3 regions of the Streptomyces sp. NPDC059828 genome follow, and region 1 is predicted to be linked to each of the others. Evidence: riboswitches for the same ligand, from Rfam matches in the RefSeq annotation. Region 1 holds a riboswitch; each other region holds the start of a gene.
The links. A riboswitch is a leader RNA that binds a small molecule or an ion and turns the genes downstream of it on or off. The one in region 1 is predicted to bind cyclic di-AMP.
Positions count from the first base shown of each region.

Region 2: it holds a riboswitch for cyclic di-AMP, as region 1 does, so the genes downstream of both, ACFV6V_RS11630 (peptidoglycan DD-metalloendopeptidase family protein) here and ACFV6V_RS17530 (NlpC/P60 family protein) in region 1, are expected to answer to the same signal.
Region 3: it holds a riboswitch for cyclic di-AMP, as region 1 does, so the genes downstream of both, ACFV6V_RS10680 (M23 family metallopeptidase) here and ACFV6V_RS17530 (NlpC/P60 family protein) in region 1, are expected to answer to the same signal.

Region 1 is NZ_JBHWIW010000026.1:13,286-20,693, forward strand. It holds gene ACFV6V_RS17515 (esterase/lipase family protein) at 150-1,049, shown strand; gene ACFV6V_RS17520 (M23 family metallopeptidase) at 1,277-2,839, shown strand; gene pcrA (DNA helicase PcrA) at 2,942-5,419, opposite strand; cyclic di-AMP (ydaO/yuaA leader) riboswitch at 5,652-5,843, shown strand; gene ACFV6V_RS17530 (NlpC/P60 family protein) at 5,842-6,990, shown strand; gene ACFV6V_RS17535 (hypothetical protein) at 7,117-7,408, opposite strand, start outside.
Region 2 is NZ_JBHWIW010000014.1:82,282-89,689, reverse strand. It holds gene hpnH (adenosyl-hopene transferase HpnH) at 1-510, shown strand, start outside; gene ACFV6V_RS11650 (aspartate aminotransferase family protein) at 537-1,922, shown strand; gene ACFV6V_RS11645 (XRE family transcriptional regulator) at 1,994-2,599, shown strand; gene ACFV6V_RS11640 (DUF6126 family protein) at 2,610-2,750, shown strand; gene ACFV6V_RS11635 (tyrosine-protein phosphatase) at 2,772-3,587, opposite strand; cyclic di-AMP (ydaO/yuaA leader) riboswitch at 3,996-4,149, shown strand; gene ACFV6V_RS11630 (peptidoglycan DD-metalloendopeptidase family protein) at 4,154-5,146, shown strand; gene ACFV6V_RS11625 (SGNH/GDSL hydrolase family protein) at 5,334-6,125, shown strand; gene ACFV6V_RS11620 (STM4011 family radical SAM protein) at 6,086-7,036, opposite strand; gene ACFV6V_RS11615 (STM4012 family radical SAM protein) at 7,047-7,408, opposite strand, start outside.
Region 3 is NZ_JBHWIW010000012.1:107,082-114,489, forward strand. It holds gene ACFV6V_RS10635 (hypothetical protein) at 1-119, shown strand, start outside; gene ACFV6V_RS10640 (hypothetical protein) at 327-797, opposite strand; gene ACFV6V_RS10645 (DUF2283 domain-containing protein) at 1,215-1,451, opposite strand; gene ACFV6V_RS10650 (TetR/AcrR family transcriptional regulator) at 1,683-2,276, opposite strand; gene ACFV6V_RS10655 (FBP domain-containing protein) at 2,342-2,845, shown strand; gene ACFV6V_RS10660 (DUF5988 family protein) at 2,925-3,125, shown strand; tRNA gene ACFV6V_RS10665 (tRNA-Met) at 3,294-3,367, shown strand; gene ACFV6V_RS10670 (MerR family transcriptional regulator) at 3,521-4,270, shown strand; gene ACFV6V_RS10675 (PP2C family protein-serine/threonine phosphatase) at 4,477-5,622, shown strand; cyclic di-AMP (ydaO/yuaA leader) riboswitch at 5,851-5,985, shown strand; gene ACFV6V_RS10680 (M23 family metallopeptidase) at 5,997-7,052, shown strand; gene ACFV6V_RS10685 (PrsW family intramembrane metalloprotease) at 7,089-7,408, opposite strand, start outside.

The sequences.
Region 1 (7,408 bases):
GCCGGGCGAGCGCGCCAGGGGAGCCGTCAGAGGACCGCCTCAGTGCCGAGCCGCAGCCGCGTGCCCGGGGTGAGGCGGCGCGTCGGCAACCCCACGAGGGCATACGGGGGACGGAGCCGTCGACCCGCGCGCCATTCGGGAGGTCGGCCATGGGGTTGCTGCCGCTCTTGCGCTTCGGACATTTCCGGCTGCCCATGGCGCTGCTGCGCGCCACCGCCCTTGAGCTGGCGATCCTCGCCGGGCATCTCGTGCTGTATCCGTCAGGCATCAGCCAGGAGCGGCCGGGCCGTCCCGGGCGCGGGAGCCCCGGCGGCTCTGGTGGCCCTGGCGCGGTCGAATCCGGATGCGCCTCGCCGGAGACAAGTGCGCTGCCCACGCCAGCTGCCGCCGCATTCCCCCCGGCCGTCCTCCTCCACGGCTTCATCGACAACCGTTCCGTGTTCGTCCTTCTGCGCCGCCACCTCGCCCGTGAGGGACGGCGGCCCATCGAGTCGCTCAACTACTCACCGCTGACCTGTGACATACGGAGTGCCGCCGAGCTGCTGGGCCGCCATGTCGAGGAGGTCTGCACCCGCACCGGCCGGCCCGAGGTCGATATCGTCGGACACAGCCTCGGAGGACTGATCGCCCGCTACTACGTCCAGCGGCTCGGCGGCGACCGCCGGGTCCGCACGCTGGTCACTCTCGGCACCCCCCATTCGGGCACGAGTGTCGTCCCGCTCGCGAGCGCTCACCCTCTCGTGCGCCAAATGCGCCCCGGCTCCGATGTGGTGGAGGAACTGAGACTGCCCGCTCCCGGCTGCCGCACGCGCTTCGTCAGTTTCTGGAGCGACCTCGACCAACTGATGGTGCCGCTCGAAACAGCCTGCATCGACCACCCTGATCTACAGGTGCGGAACATACGCGTCAGCGGTATCGGCCATCTCGCCCTCCCTGTGCACCCGGCCGTCGCGGCGATCATCCGCGAGGTGCTCGAGCCGTCGGAGAGAGGCACCGTGCCGGGGGCGGTAGCGGCATCGGGAGCGTCCGGGGTGGTGTCCGTGGCCTGAGGCCCGGCACCCCAACGGCCTTCGAACAATCATCGAACGTAAGGCCAAAGCTCTTCCTTCACCTCGTCGAAAGACGGCCGAATGCCCGTTTCCCGCCTACCCAAAACCAACGGAAGATTGTCGGCGTCGCATACTGCCGGGTACAGTCGCGCCCACTGCGTTCCTCGGGTCCCCCACCGCGGGTGACTCCGGATCCTGGTCCTGCTGCCGAGGCGAGAGAGAAGTTGGTGAACGACCAGCACCCCGACGCCGGGTATGACTCCTACGCCGCCGGCAGCTTCGACACCGACCCGCTCTTCGGCGCCCTTCCCGGCGGCTACGCCTACGACGCAGCGGCCGCCGGAAGCAGCGGCCAGTACGACAACACGCAGTGGCAGTCGGCGACGACGGCGTACGACAGCTACGCCGCCGCCGAGGGACACCAGCAGCAGTACGACACCACCGGCCAGTGGGACGCCAACGCCTGGAACCAGACGGGGCAGTTCGAGACCACCGCGGCAGCTTTCGCCTATGACGGGACGGGCCAGTGGCCCGCGGCGGGCGGATACAGCACCCCGGCCTATGAAACCGGCACATACGACGCGACGGCCTGGAACTCGGGCGCGGACACCGGAGCCGGCCTGGGCTCCGAACAGGCCGCCGACGCCTACCAGACCCAGGTCCAGGCTCAGACGCAGTACCTCGAATACAGCGAGTACAGCGAGTACGCGGCGCATACCGACTACGCGGCGCATACCGAGCACGCTGGATACACCGAGCACGCCGAATACACAGCGGACAGCGCTTATACCGCGGACGGCGAATACTCCGAGCACACCGGCTACTACGCCGAGCCCGTGACGCTGCCCGAACAGTTCTCCCCCGAGGACGAGTTCCCGGCGGGGTCCGACCATCCCGCGGCCGAGTCCGGCACCGAGGACCCCACCCCGGAAGCCGACGACCAGAGCTTCGAGTACGACGACGAGGCCGAGTTCGTCGCCACGGCCAGGACGATGGCCGCCCCGGCGATCTCCATCCCGGCACCCCGCCCCGCCCGCCGCGGTGGCACCCGTGGCCGCCGCCGCACCCCGGCCAAGCGTTCCGCCATGCTCACCGTGGCCGTCCCCTCCGCCTGCGTCATGGGTGTCGCCGGCGTGGCAGCGGCGTCGGTGGGCGGGCTCTCCGGGGGTGAGGAGGGCAGCGGCAAGACCACGGTCGCGGCCGCCGATCCGACATCGGTGCAGTCGGTCCCGGCCAACTCCAAGCTCGACACCCAGCTCGCCGCGCTGAGCGCCGACGCCCGCGACTTCGGCGACCGCGCCAGCCGCACCCAGGAGCGAATCGACCTCAAGGCGCGCCAGGAGGCGGACCGCAAGAAGCGCGAGGCGGAAGCCGCCCGCCGCGAGGCGCTGCGCCCCAAGTTCGCCCTTCCCGTCAGCCAGCACGGGCTCAGCGCCTACTTCGGTCAGGCAGGCGTCAACTGGATGTCCATGCACACCGGTATCGACTTCCCCGTCTCCTACGGGACGCAGGTGAAGGCTGCCACCGACGGCACGGTGCGCACCCAGTGGAACAGCGCCTACGGCAACATGGCCATCGTCACGGCCGCCGACGGCACGGAGACCTGGTACTGCCACCTCAGCAGCACCAAGATCCGCTCAGGATCGGTCAAGGCTGGTGACGTGATCGCCTTCTCCGGCAACTCGGGCAATTCCACCGGCCCGCATCTGCACTTCGAGGTACGACCGGGCGGGGGTTCCGCGATAAACCCGCTGTCGTGGCTGCGCGGCCACGGCCTCGACCCGACCTGATCCGGCGTAGACGTAGGCGGACGCACGAAGCTCCGGACGGCTCTCCGCCTCCGCTCCTCTCCGCCCCTTCGGGGTGCGGCTTCACCGCACCCCGGCTCCTCGCTACAGCTTCTCGACCGGCGCGTATCGCAGCAGCAGCCGCTTCGGCTTGGTGTCCCCGAAGTCGATCGTCGCCTGGGCGTCCGCTCCCAGTCCCGTCACCGCCATCACCGTGCCGAGACCGAACTGGTCGTGCGTCACCCGGTCTCCGACCACCAGCGCGATGACCGGCTTGTCGGCAGCCCGCCTGGTCGCGAAGCCCGAGGGGCCGGAACGCGACCGGGACGAGGAGAGCGAGGAAGTGATCCCCGAGACCGGACCCGCCGGGGCGGCCATCGGTCCCGTCCGCTTCCACTCCAGATGCGCGTCAGGGATCTCCTCAAGGAAACGCGAGGGCGGGTTGTACGAGGGCTGGCCCCAGGCGCTGCGCATCGACGAGCGGGTCAGATAGAGCCGCTCACGGGCGCGGGTGATACCCACATACGCCAGCCGCCGCTCCTCCTCCAGCTCCTTGGCCTGGCCGAGCGCCCGCATGTGCGGGAAGACGCCGTCCTCCATGCCGGTGAGGAACACGACCGGGAACTCCAGGCCCTTCGCCGTGTGCAGCGTCATGAGGGTGATGACTCCACTGCCCTCATCGTCCTCGTCCGGGATCTGGTCGGAGTCGGCGACGAGCGCCACCTGCTCCAGGAACTCGGCGAGCGTGCCGGAACCCTCGTCGGCTCCCCGCTCCTGCTCGAATTCGAGGGCGACCGCCGCGAGCTCCTGGAGGTTCTCGATACGGGTTTCGTCCTGCGGGTCGGTGGATGCCTGGAGCTCGGCGAGATAACCGGTGCGCTCCAGCACCGCCTCGAGGACGGTGGCCGGGCCCGCGCCCGACTCGACGATCGTGCGCAGCTCCTCCATCAGCGTGTTGAAGCGCTTCACGGCGTTGGCCGAACGGGCCGCCATGCCGTACGCCTCGTCCACGCGCCGCAGCGCCTGCGGGAAGGTGATCTTCTCTCGCAGCGCGAGGGCGTCGATCATCGCCTCGGCGCGATCGCCGATACCCCGCTTGGGGACGTTGAGGATGCGGCGCAGCGGGACGTTGTCCTCGGGGTTGGCGAGAACTCGCAGATAGGCGAGGACGTCCCGGACTTCCTTGCGCTCGTAGAAGCGCACCCCGCCGACGACCTTGTAGGGCAGGCCGACACGGATGAAGATCTCCTCGAAGACACGGGACTGGGCGTTGGTCCGGTAGAAGACGGCGACATCGCCCGCCTTGGCCTCGCCCGCGTCGGTCAGCCGGTCGATCTCGTCGGCGACGAACTGTGCCTCGTCGTGCTCGGTGTCGGCGACATAGCCGGTGATCTGCGCTCCGGCGCCCGCGTTCGTCCAGAGGTTCTTGGGACGACGGCTCTCGTTGCGCTCGATGACGGCGTTGGCGGCGGAGAGGATCGTCTGGGTGGAACGGTAGTTCTGCTCCAGCAGGATCGTGGTGGCGTCCGGATAGTCCTCCTCGAACTGGAGGATGTTGCGGATCGTGGCGCCGCGGAAGGCGTAGATCGACTGGTCGGCGTCACCGACGACGCACAGCTCGGCGGCCGGCAGGTCCTCGTATCCCTCGCCGACCAGCTCACGCACCAGGGTGTACTGGGCGTGGTTGGTGTCCTGGTACTCGTCCACCAGGACATGCCGGAAGCGGCGCCGGTAGTGCTCGGCCACGTCCGGGAACGCCTGGAGGAGATGGACGGTGGTCATGATGATGTCGTCGAAGTCCAGGGCGTTGGCCTCGCGCAGCCGCGCCTGGTACATCCGGTACGCCTCGGCCAGCGTCTTCTCGAAGCCTCCCCCGGAGCCTCCGGCCTGGGAGCCGCCCCCGGCCACCTGATCGGCGAACGCCTCCTCGTCGATCAGCTCGTTCTTGAGGTTCGAGATCTTGGCGCTGAACGACTTCGGTGGGAACTTCTTCGGGTCGAGGTCGAGATCGCGGCAGACCAGGGCCATCAGCCGCTTCGAGTCGGCGGCGTCGTAGATCGAGAACGACGAGGTGAAGCCGAGCTTCTTGCTCTCGCGGCGCAGGATGCGGACGCAGGCGCTGTGGAAGGTGGAGACCCACATCGCGTTGGCGCGGGGGCCGACGAGCTGCTCGACCCGCTCCTTCATCTCGCCCGCGGCCTTGTTGGTGAACGTGATGGCCAGTATCTGCCCTGGGTGGACATTGCGGGTCGCCAGCAAGTGGGCGATCCGATGGGTCAGCACCCGGGTCTTTCCGGAACCGGCTCCGGCCACGATGAGCAGCGGCGAGCCGGTGTGGACGACGGCGGCGCCCTGCTGTTCGTTCAGGCCTTCCAGCAGCGCGGCGGGGTCCACGGCCGGGCGTGGCACACCGCTGCGGTAGTACTCGTCCCTGGTCGGGGGCACGTCGAAGCGACCCCCGAAGAGGTCGTGAGGGACGTCCTCGGCGGGGGCGTGCTCGTCGGGCTCCGGAGGCGGGGGCTCCTCCGAGGCCGCGGAGCGCTGGAGGCCGGCCAGGAAGCTGTCGTCAAAGAGGCTGCTCATCGCTCTACGAGTCTAGGCCGCCGCACTGACAGCCCGCCGCCGCCTTCGCCTCAATCACGCGTCTCGATCACGCCAATCCACGCTCGTCACATTCTGTGAAGTTGCGGCCACGACACGCCAAGGTCACGGAAATGTATCGGACATAATGCGCACCGACCTTCACACGAGCGCCACAGTTTGGCTAGCGTGCTCGCCAAGGCAGCCCGTACCCCCGCGGCGACCAACGCCAATCGGGCAGCTCGCGCCGAATCCGACCATTCCGCAAGGAAGGTGAGGAACCGGGGACCCAACTCTCCTGTGCCCACCCGCACAAGAGGGGCCCCACCGGGGTGAATCGGGCCACGTTGCATCAAGGCCCGTAGGACAACCTTCCGTTCCGTCCGAACCCGACAGCTAACCCGGTAGGCGGCAAACGGAAGGAGATGCCTGCCTTGGCATCGCATCGCAAAGCGCGTGCCCACACGGGTACACGTACGAAGAATCCCGCCGTCGGGTTCACGACGGCAGCCATCGCGGGCGTCACCCTGCTGTCCACGCAGAGCGCCCAGGCCGAACCGCAGCCCAGCGTCGAAGAGGTCCAGAAGAAGGTCGACGACCTCTACCGCCAGGCCGGAACCGCGACCCAGCAGTACGACCGTGCCAAAGAGGAAACGGCGCAGCAGCGCCGCGAGGTGGACCAGCTCCTGGACAACGCCGCGGAGCGCACGGAGTCCCTGAACGAAGCCCGCCGCGCGCTCGGTTCGTACGCCGCCGCCCAGTACCGCACCGGAACGGTCACCCCGACCGCCGCGCTGCTCCTCGCGGACAGCCCGCAGGAGTACTTCGACCAGACGCGCCTGATGGACCGGCTGTCCGAGGAACAGCGCGAAGCCGTCACCGACTTCGAGGAGCAGCGGTCCGCGGCGGCGGATCAGCGCGCGGAGGCGACCAGGAGCCTGGAGACGCTCACCGACTCGCAGGCATCGCTGCGCAGCACCAAGGAGACGGTGCAGCGCAAGCTCGCCGAGGCGCGGGAGCTGTTGTCGAAGCTGACGGCGGAGGAGAGGGCACGGCTCGCGGAACTGGAGCGCCAGCGGGAGGAAGAGGCACACCGCAAGGCGGAGGCGAAGGCCAGGGCCGAGGCAGCGGCCAGAGCGGAGGCCGAGGCCCAACGCCGGGCGCAGCAGGAACAGGAGCAGCAGGGCACGGGAACCGGCGCGGGCACCTCCGCCGGCTCGTACGCCGCCAAGGCGCAGCAGGTGCTGTCCTTCGCCCGCAGCCAGATCGGCAAGCCCTACGTCTGGGGCGCGACCGGACCCAGCTCCTACGACTGCTCCGGCCTCACCCAGGCCGCCTGGCGCGCGGCCGGCGTCGATCTGCCCCGCACCACCTGGGACCAGATCGAGGTGGGTCAGCGGATCGCGGCGAAGGACCTCGTCCCCGGCGACCTCGTGTTCTTCTACGACGACATCAGCCACGTCGGGATCTACATCGGCAACGGGCAGATGATCCACGCCCCGAAGCCGGGCGCGAACGTCCGCGAGGAATCGATCTACTACATGCCGATCCACGGGAGCGTGCGGCCGGCCTGAGCGGGATCACGCTGCGGCCCGGCCGATCGGGGTGGCCTGGCCGCTGCCTGCGGGCCGAACGCATGAGCGCGAAGAAACCCCGCCAGGGACGACCTGGCGGGGTTCGGCTTCACCGAGCTGCCGGGATCACTCCCTGTTCAAGGCAGCTCGCAGACAGGCGATCAGATCGCCGGTCGGCACCTCGGTCCACGTGGCCCCTGGCACCCCCACGCGCATGACCTCATGACGCGCCTCGTCCAACTCATGCACCAGGACCTGGCGGCTCGTTCCGTCCAGCGGATCCACCCGCAGCCGGACGGCCCCGTGCGAGATCGTCGGGAACATGCTCCGCAGCACGTCATCCGCATGGAGGCGACGCAGAAGGTTCCGCTCTCCTCGGTGGAAGTCGGACGACAGGAGGTCGGACCACTGCGCAGAA
Region 2 (7,408 bases), on a different contig from region 1:
ACCTTCTTCAACACCGACACCCCGCAGACCGTCATCGAGGTGCTGAACTACCTCAACGACGAGCTCGAGGTCGACGAGATGATGATCTCGCCGGCGTACGCCTATGAGAAGGCACCCGACCAGGAGCACTTCCTCGGGGTCGAACAGACCCGCGAGCTGTTCCGGAAGGCCTTCGCCGGAGGCAACCGGAGACGCTGGCGGCTGAACCACTCACCGCTCTTCCTGGACTTCCTCGAGGGCAAGGTCGACTTTCCGTGCACGGCATGGGCGATCCCGAACTACTCGCTCTTCGGCTGGCAGCGGCCGTGCTATCTGATGAGCGACGGCTATGTGCCGACGTACCGTCAGCTCGTCGAGGAGACCGACTGGAGCAAGTACGGCCGGGGCAAGGACCCGCGCTGTGCGAACTGCATGGCGCACTGCGGCTATGAACCGACCGCAGTACTCGCCACCATGGGCTCCCTCAAGGAGTCGCTGAGGGCCGCCCGGGAGACGGTGTCCGGCAACTGACGGGGAGAGAGCGAGGGGTACGGGCGATGAGCGAAGGGTTCGACCTCGGGCGCCTGCTCGCGGAGCGCGGCGGTGAACGCTACGAGCTGCACGACAGGTATCTCAACCACCAGCTGCCGCGCATGCTCCGCACCATCGGCTTCGACAAGGTGTACGAGCGCGGCGAGGGCGCGTACTTCTGGGACACGGACGGCAACGACTACCTCGACATGCTCGCCGGCTTCGGCGTCATGGGCCTCGGCCGGCACCACCCCGTCGTGCGCAAGGCGATGCACGACGTGCTCGACGCCTCGCTCCCCGATCTCACCCGCTTCGACTGCTCACCCCTCCCCGGGCTGCTGGCGGAGCAGCTGCTGGCGCACAGCCCGCACCTGGACCGGGTGTACTTCGGCAACAGCGGTACGGAGGCCGTCGAGACGGCCCTGAAGTTCGCCCGGTACGCCACGGGCAGACCCAGGGTCCTCTACTGCGCCCATGCCTTCCACGGGCTGACCACGGGTTCCCTCTCGGTCAACGGCGAGGCGGCCTTCCGCGACGGCTTCGCCCCGCTGCTCCCCGACACCGCCGTCGGGCTCGGCGATCTCGCCGCGCTGGAACGGGAGCTGGAACGCGGGGATGTGGCAGCCTTCGTCGTGGAGCCCATCCAGGGCAAGGGCGTGCACGAGGCCCCGCCCGGGTTCCTGCCCGCCGCACAGGAACTGCTGCGCCGGCACGGGGCCCTGCTGGTCGTGGACGAGGTGCAGACCGGCCTCGGCAGGACCGGGGACTTCTACGCGTACCAGCACGAAGCCGGGGTGGAGCCCGATCTGGTGTGCGTGGCGAAGGCGCTCTCGGGCGGCTGTGTCCCGGTCAGCGCCACCCTCGGCAGGGACTGGATCTTCAAGAAGGTCTACTCGTCCATGGACCGGGTGCTGGTGCACTCGGCGAGCTTCGGCGGGAACGCCCAGGCGATGGCCGCGGGGCTCGCGGTGCTCGCGGTCCTGGAGGACGAGCAGCTCGTCGCGAACGCGAGGGCCGTCGGCGGGCTGCTGAAGTCGCGGCTCACGGCCCTCGTGGACCGCTACGAGCTGCTGAAGGAGGTCCGCGGCCGGGGCCTGATGATCGGCATCGAGTTCGGCAGGCCGTCCTCGCTGAGACTGCGTGGCCGGTGGACCATGCTGCAAGCCGCGCGTAAAGGCCTCTTCGCGCAGATGGTGGTGGTGCCGCTGCTCCAGAAGCACCGGATCCTCACCCAGGTCTCCGGGGACCACATGGAAGTGATCAAGCTGATTCCACCGCTGGTCATCGGAGAGGCGGAGGTCGACCGGTTCATTGCGGCGTTCACCGCCGTGATGGACGAGGCACACGGTGGCGGCGGGCTGATGTGGGACTTCGGCAAGACGCTGGTGAAGCAGGCTGTGGCCCAGCGTTAGCGGCTCCTGGGCCGTTTTGCCTCTGAGGCAAGAAATTTGCCTCAGAGGGAAGATCCTGGCGCAATGGACGCATGAGTCCTTCCGCCTCAGAGCCTCCGGGGCAGCCGGTGGACGAGCTGCCCGATGTGGCCCCGCGGCTGCGCGACTTGCGCCGCCGCCGAGGCCTCACCCTGGAGGCCGCCGCCCAGCGGGCGGGCCTGTCACCGGCGCATCTCTCCCGGCTGGAGACCGGCCATCGGCAGCCCTCGCTGCCGATGCTGCTCGCCCTCGCGAGGATCTACGGTACGACCGTCGCCGAGCTGCTCGGTGAGCACCCACCGGAACGCGACTCCGTCATCCGCGGTGGCGGGATGGGACCCGCTGAGGCCGACGGCTGGAGCTACCGGCAGACCGGCGGCTGGGGCCGCGCCATGCAGGCCTTGCGGGTGCGGGTGCCCTATGGGGCCCAGGGCGATCTGGTGCGGGTCCATCCGGGTGAGGAGTGGCTCTACGTCCTGGACGGCAGGCTTCGGCTGGGCCTCGGGGACAGCGTCCATGAGCTCACCCCGGGGGACAGCGCGCACTTCGACTCGCTCACCCCGCACCGAATCGCCTCCGCCACACCAGGCGGGGTCGAGCTGCTGTTCGTCCACACCCTGCTCCAGAGCCCCGATCCGCACGCGCGACCGCACACCTGAGGAGATCCGCATGCCCGGTGCACCTGAGAAGTCCTCGTCGAACGACCAGAAGTTCCCGCTCGGCCTGGCCGTCCGGCTGTTCGCCTATCTGGTCGCGGGCCACCTGTTCGCGGCGTTCCTCTACCTGCTGTTCACGGTCGGCGGGCAGTGAGGCCGGGGGCGCGCGGAGGTATCAGACCGTGCCGTCCAGCAGGCGGTCGCGCAGCCGCTCCCGGGTCTCGGGCGTGATGCCGAGGCCCGCGGAGAGATAGCGCTCGGGGCCGCCCCAGGTCTCCTCGATGGCCTCGAAGGCAGCCGCCAGATACTCCGCGCGGGCGTCGAAGAGCGGGTTGAGCAGGTCCATGACCTCGGGGGACATCCCGGCGGAGGAGGTGTCGCTGCGGCGCACCTTGTAGCGGCGGTGCGGATCGTTCGACTTCAAGTAGTCGGCCTCGATGGCGTCCCGCTCGACGCCCACCGCGAGCAGGGAGATCGCGATCGACAGGCCCGCGCGGTCCTTGCCCGCGGCGCAGTGCATCAGGGCGGGGACGCTGTCCTCGGCGAGGGAGTGCAGCACGCGGCTGTGCTCCTCGGTCCGCTCCTTGATCATCTTCCGGTACGAGTCGGACATCCGGCCGGCCGCCTTGCCGTCGGCGAGGATCGAGCGCAGCTGTTCGAGATTGCCGTCGCGCACCATCATCCAGAACTCGGCGCCGTCGGCGGGGTCGCTGAGCGGGATGTTCACGTTCCGCACGCCGGGCAGCTCGACGTCGGCCCCCTCGAGCTTGTGGTCGGCGGCGTTGCGGAAGTCGAAGATGGTGTGGAGCTCGAGGGACGCGAGGAACACGGCGTCGTCGGCGGTGGCGTGGGCGAGGTGCCCGCTGCGGAACAGTCTGCCGTGCCGCACCCGGCGCCCGTCCACGGTCGGCAGACCGCCCACGTCCCGGAAGTTGCGCACGCCCGAGAGCTCGGGCTCGGTCGAAGGGACCTGGGGCAGCTGCTGCGTCACGGGGGCTCCTCCGTGTCTGCGGTTGGCGTCGCGCGTCGACGACGGCGTGCACCTGACCATACGACATGGGTTCCTCGGGAAATCACCCCGCCTGGAGTGAGCCTATCTGGGGTTAATGCCGGTTCTGTCCGATTTGATGAATTAGGGAAGAGTGAACCAGTTAGGAACGAGATGGGATTCCCGTCGTGAGCGGGATCATATTCGTGACGGTCCGTTGCCGTGTCTCCCCATCAAACCCCTTTGTGTATAAGGCAATCAAAGATCCGTAATCCACGCAGGGTGACCGGAAAATCCCCGTTGATATCGCACGGGTGAATGCCGACCGATTAGGACTGCTTGTACCGCTCGCCCGACTCGCCTACGGTCGCCGCAATCCGGTCGGACCGCCGAATCCTGCCGCCGTCCGGAATTCCGCACACACTCACGCGTGGCAGGAGCGGGGGACCCAGGTAAGTCGCCGTCCCGGGGTTCCGGACGGCTAGGGGTGAAGTCGTGCCATCGCACGGCCGGGCAGCTCCAGCCCGAACCCGACAGCTCACCTCGCAGGCGCCGGAGAGGAATTCGCCATGCCCGGACGGGGTAAGCACCGCCGACCCAAGACCAGCCCGCTCGCTCGCGGATTCGTCGCCGCGGGAACCGGTGGCGCCGCCATCGCACTCCCGCTCATCGGCGCCGCAGGCGCGGCGCACGCCACGGGGAACTCCGCTCCCGCGGCCACCGCCGAGCACACCGCCGCAGTCGCCCGACAGGCCGCCGCCCCGCAGTCGGTGGCCGCTCCGAAGCCGCCCAGGACCTACACGGTCGTGTCCGGCGACTACCTGTCCAAGATCGCCGAAGAGCAGCATGTCCGCGGCGGCTGGAAGAAGCTGTACGCCGAGAACCGCGAGGTCGTCGGCGAGAACCCCTCGCTGATCCACCCGGGTCTGAAGCTCGCCCTCGGCACCGCGGCGAAGACCGCGGCACCGACCGAGCGCCCGGCCCAGGCGCCGGCGAAGGACGAGCGCGCCTCGCGGTCTGCCGACCGTACCGCCGATGCCCCCAAGGCCGCCCCGGCTGCCCCCGGGGTCAAGGCCAAGGTCAAGGTCGAGGCCAAGGCCAAGGTCGAGGCCGCCGCCCCCGCGGCTGCCGAGGCTCCGTCCGCTAAGAGCAAGGAGTCCTTCTACTCTGCTCCGGTCGCCGGAGGCATCAGCACCGCCTACCGCACCCCGGGTGCCATGTGGTCCAGCGGCTACCACACCGGTCTCGACTTCATCGCCTCCGTCGGTACCTCGGTCAAGTCCGTCGGCCCCGGCACCGTCGCCTCGGCCGGATGGGCCGGCGCTTACGGCAACCAGGTCGTCATCCGGCACGGCGACGGCACCTACTCCCAGTACGCCCACCTCTCCTCCCTCTCCGTCTCGGCCGGGCAGAGCGTGAGCGGCGGACAGCAGATCGGCCTCTCCGGCTCCACCGGCAACTCCACCGGTCCGCACCTCCACTTCGAGATCCGCACCACGCCGAACTACGGCTCGGACATCGACCCGCTGGCCTACCTCCGCCAGCACGGTGTGCGCCTCTGAACCACCCCCTCGAGCTGACGTAACGTCAGTGACGTCCGCCGCTCCCCACCTGACGCGGGGAGTGGCGGACGTCTGTGTGCCGCCGGTATTCCCGTCCGCCGAAAACCGGCTCGGTGGTCTATGTCACGCCCCGTCAACCCCTCCTACGGTGGCGTAGGTCACTTCGCGCGGTGAAAGATGTCGTGACGTGGCAGACGATTCGAGATCAACAACAGACACACTATTCGGGTCGTACGCGGCGATCGGTGACAGCTTCACCGAGGGCGTGGGGGATCCGGGGCCCGACGAGCAGTTCGTCGGCTGGGCAGACCGCCTCGCGGTGCTGCTCGACGACCGTGTACCGGAGCACACCTTCCGCTACGCCAACCTCGCCGTACGCGGCAGGCTTCTCGACCAGATCGTGGAGGAGCAGGTCCCCCGGGCGAAGGAACTCGCCCCCGACCTGGTGACGTTCTGCGCGGGGGGCAATGACATCATCCGGCCCGGCACCGACCCCGACGACGTCGCCGAGCGCTTCGAACGCGCCGTGGCCGACCTCCGCGCATCCGTCGGCACCGTCATGGTGACCACCGGATTCGACACCCGGGGCGTGCCGGTGCTCCGCCATCTGCGTGGCAAGATCGCTACGTACACCGCCCACGTACGGGCCATCGCCGACCGCCACGGCTGCCCCGTACTGGACCTCTGGTCGCTCAGGTCCGTCCAGGACCGCCGTGCCTGGGACGACGACCGCCTCCACCTCTCCCCGGAGGGCCATACCCGCGTCGCGCTCCGCGCCGCACAGGTCCTCGGCATCGGCATCCCCGCGGACCCGGACCAGGAGTGGCCCCCACTGCCGCCCCGGGGTGCGCTGGAGATCCGTCGCGACGACATCCTCTGGGCCAGGGAGTACCTGGTCCCGTGGATCGGCAGGCGACTGCGCGGGGAGTCCTCCGGCGATCACGTGGAGCCGAAGCGTCCAAATCTCCTTCCGCTCTGAGGCCCGCTACGGAGTCCGCGCCCCGGGCCCAGCCCGGGCCCGGGACCGTCCATCTCACCGTGTGCTGACGTGTGGGCGGGGATCCGTTCCAGGACCCCGCCCGCGAACACGTCGTACAACGGCAGCGACTCCAGGTGGACATAGCCGATGTGGCAGTCGCAGACGGCGAGCGGGCAGGCGCGGGGCTTCAGCGCCGCGCGGTAGGAGCCGTCGTAGAGACTGCCGAGCCGGGTGCGGACGAAATGGCAGCGCCGCACCGAGCCGTCCCCGTCCACCGAGATCACCGACTCTCCGGTGCGGCACGGCAGCCCGGCCGAACGGTGGGGGTGGCGGCTGTAGGGGAACAGCGGATCGAGGGCCGTCCAGCGGGCGGCCTGCTCGTCCGTGTAGGTGTGCCCCTCTGCCGCGTTGATCCACAGATAGACCTGCGGCGGAAGCTCCGCCCGCAGCCGCCGTGCCTGCTCCAGATGCTCCTCGAAGCCGACCACGCCCACGCTGAACCGCACTCCTCGCTCGGTGAGCTCCCGGCACTTGCCGAGGAACCGGTCGTACGGAGTCTGCCCGGGGTGGTACGTGCACCACAGCGCCAGCGTGTCCGTGTCGGCGTCCGCCAGCCAGTCGGTGCGGCAGCTCAGGTTGGTCTGGATGGCGACCCGCCGGATGTGCGGCAGTTGGGACAGCTCGACCAAAGTGCTGCGATACCAGGACCGGACCAGCCCCTCTCCCCAAGGTGTGAACAGCACGGAGAGACGGTCGTCCGACTGCTGCGCCGCCCAGGCCGCGAACCTGCGCAGTGCGTCCCGGTCGGCTCGCAGCTGCTCCCGGCTGTCGCGGCGCTTGGCGAAGGGGCAGTACGGGCAGTCGTAGTCACAGGAGGCGAGCGGGCCCCGGTACAGCAGGGTCAGGTCCATCGACATTCCCTCATTTGGCCTCGTAGGCGACCATCGCGGACCGTACGGCGGGCGAGAACATCGCGGGCCCCAGCGCGTCCGAGTGGGCGAGGCCCTCGGCTGTCAGCCGCAGCAGCCCGCCCGTCTCCTCCAGCCAGCCGCGCTCGGCGAAGCCCGACAGCTCGACGGGGAAGTCGTCTCCCGGATGGTTCCCGAACCGAGCCGCGTACTCCGCCACGGGCATGCCCCGCGACTGGAGAAGCGACTGGAGCAGATGGCGGCGGCGTGCTTCGTTCCCGTCGATCGGCCGGCCGACCTCGGCCCGGCTGAAGTCATCGGCGCTTGTGTAGTCGTCGATGATCCTCCGTATCTCGCCCATGTCGACGGCGTAGT
Region 3 (7,408 bases), on a different contig from region 1:
ACGAGGTGCTGCATCTGGCGCCGGTCGGCTGGTATGCCGACGAGTTCCTGTCCCAGGCGCCGAGGGAGGTCGACATGGACCGTGACGCCATCGCTGCGCGGTTCGCGGCGTTGGGGTAGGAGGTGCCGATGAAGCGGTACCCGGACCGGCTGCGGGTAGAGACACGCGAGGAGTTCGAGGCGCGTCTGAAACGGGAGCCCGCGAAGGCGCGCGAAGGAGCTGCACAGGCGTCCCGTGGCCGCATAATTCCCCCGCAGAAAACACGAGAGCCCCCGTCCTCCTGGTCGCGGAGGCGGGGGCGCTGCGGTGCGCGAGGTCTGGCAGCGTCAGGTCTGGCACTGCGAGGTCGCCGCGCTGGACCAGTTCGACCAGGCGCCCCCCGCCGGCCTCACGTGGACGCGGATCGTGATTTTGACCGGGCCACAGATGCGGGTGGAGGTGGCGATGGCGATCGGGCCGACCGTGGAACGCCGCTGCACGATGGTCCGGCCGCTGCCCATTTTCATCCAGTCGTCGCCGTCCCCCTGCACGTGGAGGTACGCCTCGTACTCGACCCATGAGGCGTGGGAGCGGGAGTTGGTGATGAGGGCGTGGGCGGTGATGTCGCGCCAGAAGATCTTCCCGTCCTTCCAGCGTTCGGCGGAGATACAGCCCCGGGCGCCGATGTTCTGCGTCGAGACCCCGCCGCCGCAGGCGACGGCAGCGGCGTGGGCCTGGGCGGGGAAGACGAGCGCGGCCGCAGCGGCTGCCGCGACGAGGGCTCCCGTACGTTTCATGGTCCGGGCAGTTTTCGTCATGGGGGAACCGTATCCGCTCGTTCAGTCGCCCGCCCCGGTATCCGGCACAGCCACGGTCTGGTCCTGGACGTCTTGGACCACGGTGGCACCGACCAGGCCGAGACCGAGCAGGTCAGCGGCGACGGACACTAACGCGCCGGCCGCGTCTGTGCGCCCCGACAAGGTGGGGCTGGAGCCGGACCGGATCGCCCCCGCGCCGCGAGAGATCGAGCCGGAACCTACGCCGCGTAGGAAACGGCGCTGGTCATTCCTCGGTCGCTGATCCCGATACCCGCGTATTTCTCGCCTGTTCGTGCTGCACACCGGGATCGCCTGGAAACACCTGCCGCAGGAATCGGCTTCGGATCCGACAGCGAGTGACCGCACCACAGGAAGTGGGCCAGAGCCCAATCTCGTGAACAAAGCCAACGGATGGTGTCACGCGCTCGGCGGGTTCGGCTCACGGTCGACCGTCTCGGCAGCGCCCAGCAGATTGGGGTGCAGCCGGCGTCTGGCGCTGAACAGTTCGATGCCCAGCAGCCGTCCGTCCGAGTCGTAGCCGAGTATCGCCGTGTTGTCCTCGGCGGGTACCTGCCGTACGGCCTCTCCCTGGCCGATCTTGTCGACGAGGTAGATGTACGCCATATCCGCCGAGGCGTCGTATTCGACCCGCATCGCCGGCCCTCCCCGTCGTTCGCCGACCTGGCCTACCGACCGCAGGCCGGGGAAACCCCTTCGACCTGTTGCGGAGCGCCTCGATCGGTTTCACCCGGTCGGGGCGCTTCGTCATTCCCGGCGGGACTTCCGCGAACACCGGGCGGTGCGGGGCGGAGTGGTGCGGCACAGCGCTCGGTGGTTCACCTTGCCGCACGCGCGAGACCGCGGAGGCGGCGTGAACGGCGGCGGTCAGCCTCGGCCGGCCTCGTGCGCGGCCGACGGCGGCCAGTGCTCCAGCAGGAAGTGCAGCGCGTCGATGTTCCGGTCCCAGGACGCCCGGACGTCGCGGGCGGCCTGGAAGCCGCCGCTTGCCTCGATGCTGCTGTAGCCGTGGAAGGTGCTGCGCAACAGCCGTACGGCGTCGGTGAGATCGGGCTCCGGGAGGCGGTACGCGCGCAACATGGCGTAGGTGGCCTCGCTCATCCGCAGATGCCCGGGGGACACGGCGACGACTTCCGGGGAGAGGGGCATCTGGGTGGCCGCGTACCGGCCCGGGTGCTTCAGGGCGAAGGAGCGGTACGCGGCGGCGAACGCGGTCAGGGCGTCCTTGCCCGCCCGCCCCGCGACCGCCGTCGTGACGTGGTCGCCGAAGTCGCGGGCGGCGATGAGGGCCACCCGGATGCGCAGGTCTGCCGCGTTCCTGAGGTGGGAGTAGAGGCTGGCGTCCTTCACCCCGAGGCGGCGCGCCAGCGCGGACATCGTGACGTGGTCGAATCCGGCCTCGTCCGCGAGGTCGGCGGCGGCCGCCACGACGCGTTCGGTGTTGAGCCCGGCACGGGCCATACGCGATCTCCCTAGGGCATTTAACTATTTGCCTAATCTCTCTAGGCAAGCCTAGCGTCACAGACATGAAGGCACTCACTGAGCAGGACATCCGAGCGTCATTCGTCAATTGCTCGAAGGGTGAGGCCAAGCGCCTGGCCGTGCCCCGTGATCTCGACGTGCGCCCCTGGGGCGACCTGGACTTCCTCGGCTGGCGGGATCCCGCGGCGCCTGATCGCAGCTATCTCGTCGCCGAGCGGGACGACCGGATCATCGGGGTGTCCCTGCGCTTTCCGTCGCGGCAGCGCGGCTATCTGCACCGCAGCATGTGCTCCCTCTGCCTGACCACCCACCCGGGAGACGGCGTCTCCCTGATGACCGCCCGCAAGGCGGGGCCCGCAGGCCGGGAGGGCAACTCGGCCGGTGTGTACATGTGCACCGACCTGGCCTGCTCCCTCTATGTACGCGGGATCAAGGTCCCGGCCCCCGGTGGTCGTCTGAAGGAGTCCCTCACGGTGGAACAGCAGATCGAGCGCACCCGGGGCAACCTCTTCGGCTTCCTGGACGCGCTCGGGGCCGTCAGCGGCTGAGCCGCGCCCGGGCCCGCGCCAGAGCCCGGCGGTCGAGTCCGGACGTGCGTGTCGTCCCCGCGGTGGCAAGACTGGAGATATGGCTACCAAGGCACGCCTGGAAGGCGGACCGGACGATCTGCAGGGGAAGATCGTCCCGATCACGCCGCCAGGACAGGAACTGAAGATTCCGCACCACGGCGGCTACGAGCACTTCAAGGCCACCACGCGCCACGAGGACAGCTCGGAAGGGCGGCTGACCGTGTACAAGTGGTGGGAGCGGACAGAGGTCGCCGAATAGGCGTCCGTTCAGCCGTCCAGCCGCTGGTCAGCGGAAAACCCGGGGTGGTGGGACGGCTGCCGCCCGGGTGCGGGGGGTCGTCTGCCGTACGGATTCCGGCCCGCCCCCGGGTCGGACGGGAAACTGGTGTGGATCTTGCTCCGCGTAGCGTAGAGTGGTGTTCACCGACGCGGGGTGGAGCAGCTCGGTAGCTCGCTGGGCTCATAACCCAGAGGTCGCAGGTTCAAATCCTGTCCCCGCTACTCAAACTGAGGGCCCGGATCCAGCATCAGCTGGATCCGGGCCCTCAGTACATGCGGTTGACGGGATGCCCCCGCACATGCGCCGCGGTTCACGCTCGGCCTTCGCGAGACGCGCTTGACCTTTACGTAGCGTCAACTTCTACCGTGAAGGTCATGGAGTGGTCGATCCAGGACATCGCGAAGAAGGCGGGCACCACGAGCCGCACCCTCCGGCACTACGGAGAGCTGGGCCTGCTGGTGCCGAGCCGTATCGGTGGCAACGGCTACCGCTATTACGACCAGGACGCCTTGGTCGTACTCCAGCGGATCCTGCTGCTGCGCGAGCTCGGCCTCGGGCTGCCTGCGATCGCGGACGTCCTGGCGGGGCAGCGGGACACGGCTGCCGCACTGCGTACGCATCTGCGACTGCTGGAGCAGGAGCAGGAGCGTATCGCTCGGCAGATTTCCTCGGTGCGGACCACTCTCGACCGCACGGAGAAGGGAGAAGCACTCATGGCCGAAGAAGTCTTCGACGGCTTCGATCACACCCAGTACGAGCAGGAGGTGACCGAGCGCTGGGGCCGGGACGCCTATGAGAAGGGGGACGGTTGGTGGCGCTCACTGAGCGACCAGGAGAAGAAGGACTTCCAGGGCCGTCAGGTCGCGATCGCCCGTGACTTCGCGCGGGCCCGCGAGCGTGGGCTCGCCGTGGACGGCGAGGAGGCGCAGGCGATCGCGAGGCGCCACGTCGAGTGGCTGTCGGTGACGGTCACCCCGACGAAGTCGTACGTCATCGGGCTCGGCGAGATGTACGTCGCCGATCCGCGCTTCGCGAAGAACTACGACCGCCACGCGGAGGGCACGGCGGAGTTCGTGCGTGACGCGATGAAGGTGTACGCGGAGCGCCATCTCAGCGACGACTGAGACCGCTCAGCCGACCCGCGTAGGTACCGCCCCTGCGGTACGGTCACCAGGAGGGCCCCCTGGTGACCATCACCCGGTGACCACGCCCTTCCCCCGCGCCGTAGTCCGGTTGGCCGACGGCGACTCGCCTCCGGGCGCGCCTGCGGCCAGCCTGGTGGGACGCGGCTCCGTCCGCGGCCGTGGGCGGAGCGGGCAGGAGAGCAGTCTTGGCACAGTACGGCGACGACGAAGGCTTCCGGCGCAACACCGGCGGCCGTGTTCTCGTGCTGCTGCTGCCCTGGCTGATGATCATGGCCGGTGTGGTCTTCGACCTGTTCACCCCGGAGACCTACCGCGCCTCGCCGCTCTTCGCCGCCGCTCCGCTGCTCGCCGCCCCCTTCTACACCTGGCGCGGCACCGTGATCGCCATGGTCGCCAGTGTGCTGACCGTGCTCGGGCTGAACATCTACAACGGCACGGTGGGCCAGGTGCCGCCGGCCACCGAGGTCCTGACCGTGCTCACGGTGTCGATCGTCGCCCTCTACATCAACCGGGTACTCCGCCGCAGCGGTGAGCGGCTCGCCTCCGCCCGAGTCATCGCCGAGGCGGCCCAGCTCGCTGTGCTGCCCGAGCCCGCCGAACGGATCGGGGGGCTGCAAGTGGCCGCGCGGTACGAGGCGGCGCAGGCGGACGCGTTCATCGGCGGGGATCTGTACGCAGTCCAGGACACCGCGTTCGGTGTCCGTCTGGTGGTCGGGGACGTCCGGGGCAAGGGTCTGGACGCGGTCGCGACGGTGGCGGTGCTGCTCGGGGCGTTCCGTGAGGTGGCGGATGAGGAGTCCTCGCTGGAGAGGATCGCGCAGCGTCTGGAACGGGCGCTGGCCCGGGAGCACTCGCGGGCGCACGGACTCGACGAGGTCGAGGGCTTCACCACGGCGGTCCTGGCGGAGATCCCGCACGACGGTAGTTGCGTCCGGATCGTCAACCGGGGCCATCCGCCGCCCATCGTGCTGTACGCGGACGGCGTGCTCGACATGCTGGAGCCGAGTCAGGACGCGCTGCCGCTGGGTATGGGGGATCTTGCCCACTGGCCCGACCGTGCGGACGAGGCCCCGTTTCCGCCTGGGGCGACGCTGCTCCTCTATACGGACGGACTGTCCGAGGCCCGCGATCACCACGGGACCTTCTACGATCCGCGGGCGCGGCTCGGGGGCCGTCTCTTTCCCGGGCCCGAGGACCTGCTGGACGCGGTCGTCGCCGATGTACGTCGACACACGGGTGGCGGGCTCACGGACGACATGGCACTGCTGGCGGTCGGCAGGCCGGGTGTGCGGCAGCCGGTGCGGCGCAGGACGATGCCGGTGGTGTCCTGAGGCCCTGAGGCTTCCTCGGCCTGCACCGCATGATGAGTCGTCAGATATTCAACGGTGAACAATGTGGCGTGAGAGGCGGTCAACTCGCCCGATTCACCCAGCTAATGGGCGGTTGGTCCAGGCCGAAAATCGTTAATGATCAAGTGGAACGGCTTGGAATAGAGCCTCGGCGTCTATTAACGTTCGATAACGCAGCGCGGTTGTCCCAGTCGTCGCAAGAGACGGCACCGTGCGCACGCGCCGAATCCCGCAAGGGAACCGGGGAACCACCACTTGGGGTGAATCGGACACTTCGTGTGCCCGTAGGAGACCTTCCTGCTCCGAACCCGTCAGCTAACCCGGTAGGCGAGAAGGAAGGAAAGGAGCACGCCTCCGTGGCGTCCAACGAGCCTGCCCTCCAGGGGATTCCCACCACCGAGTGGGCCCCGTCCGCCGAATGGATCGCTTCCGACGGGGCGGAGGAGTGGAACCCGACGGAGGAGTCCGTCCGTCCGGTTCGCGGCAGGCACCGTGTCGTCAAGCAGCGGGGCGGCCTCGCCCGGAGCTCCACCGTTCTCGGTGTCGGCGTGATCGCAGCCGTCGGCGCGGGCGGCATCGCCACCGCGCAGGACAAGCCGGCCGTCTCCATCTCGCTGCCCGACACCATCACGGACAACCTCCCGGATGCCGAGTCCCTGCCCGGCGTGGGCTCCCTGATTTCGGACGACGGCTCCGACGAACAGGGCACGGACAGCGCGGCAGGCGCACCGCTCACCGCCATGTCCCTCGCCACCACCACCGACACCGCAGAGCCGGTCGGCACCCAGCAGGGCACCGCGGGCGAGGCGCTGCGCGCCCGGATCCTCCAGCAGGCCGAGCAGCAGCAGGCCAAGGTCGAGGCGGAGACGCGAGCGGCTGCCGAGAAGACCGCCGCGGAGAACGCCGCGGCCGAGGCGAAGAAGCAGCAGTCGGAGGCGGAGGCCAAGGCCGCCGAGGTCCAGCGCGAGGCGGAGGAGGCCGCTGAGGCCGCCCGGCTCGCCAAGCTCGCCGCGAGCTACTCGCTGCCCACGTCCTCGTACACCCTCACCTCCACCTTCGGCGAGGCCGGCTCCATGTGGTCGTCCGGCCACCACACCGGTCTCGACTTCGCGGCCCCCACCGGCACCCCGGCCAAGGCCGTGCACGGAGGGACCGTCAAGTCCGCGGGCTGGTCGGGCGCGTACGGCTACCGCGTGGTGCTGGAGCTCGAGGACGGCTCCGAGGTCTGGTACTGCCATCTGTCGTCGATGACCGTCGGCGCGGGCCAGGAGGTCGGCACCGGCGACACCATCGGACGCGTCGGTGCGACCGGCAATGTCACCGGGCCGCATCTGCACCTGGAGGTGCACACCCCGTCCGGCGAAGGTGTGGATCCGGCCGCCTGGCTGCGGGACAAGGGCCTGACCGTCTGACCCCGAGTCGCCAAGGGCTGTCCGCCCGGACACGGCCTAGTGCCGGTAGGGGTTGTAGTCCTCGTAGTCCCGGTGCGGCGGAGGTATCCGGGCGCGCCCCGTCGCCCTCGCCGCATAGGTCAGGGCCGGTGTCGCGACATGCTTGCGCTGCCAGAGGTGATGCAGCAGCTCCTGCTCGCGCGCGATGAAGTCCGGCCCTGCCGTGCCCCGGTGCGCCTGGTACCGCAGAAAGGCCAGCGAGGTCGCGAACGTCTCGTACTCGGAAACGGCACGGGCCGCAGCGCTCCCGTGGATGCGCGCCGCCGTGTCGCGGGCCAGCGTGCGCGCCCGCATCGAGGACAGGGCGAGCGGCTCGA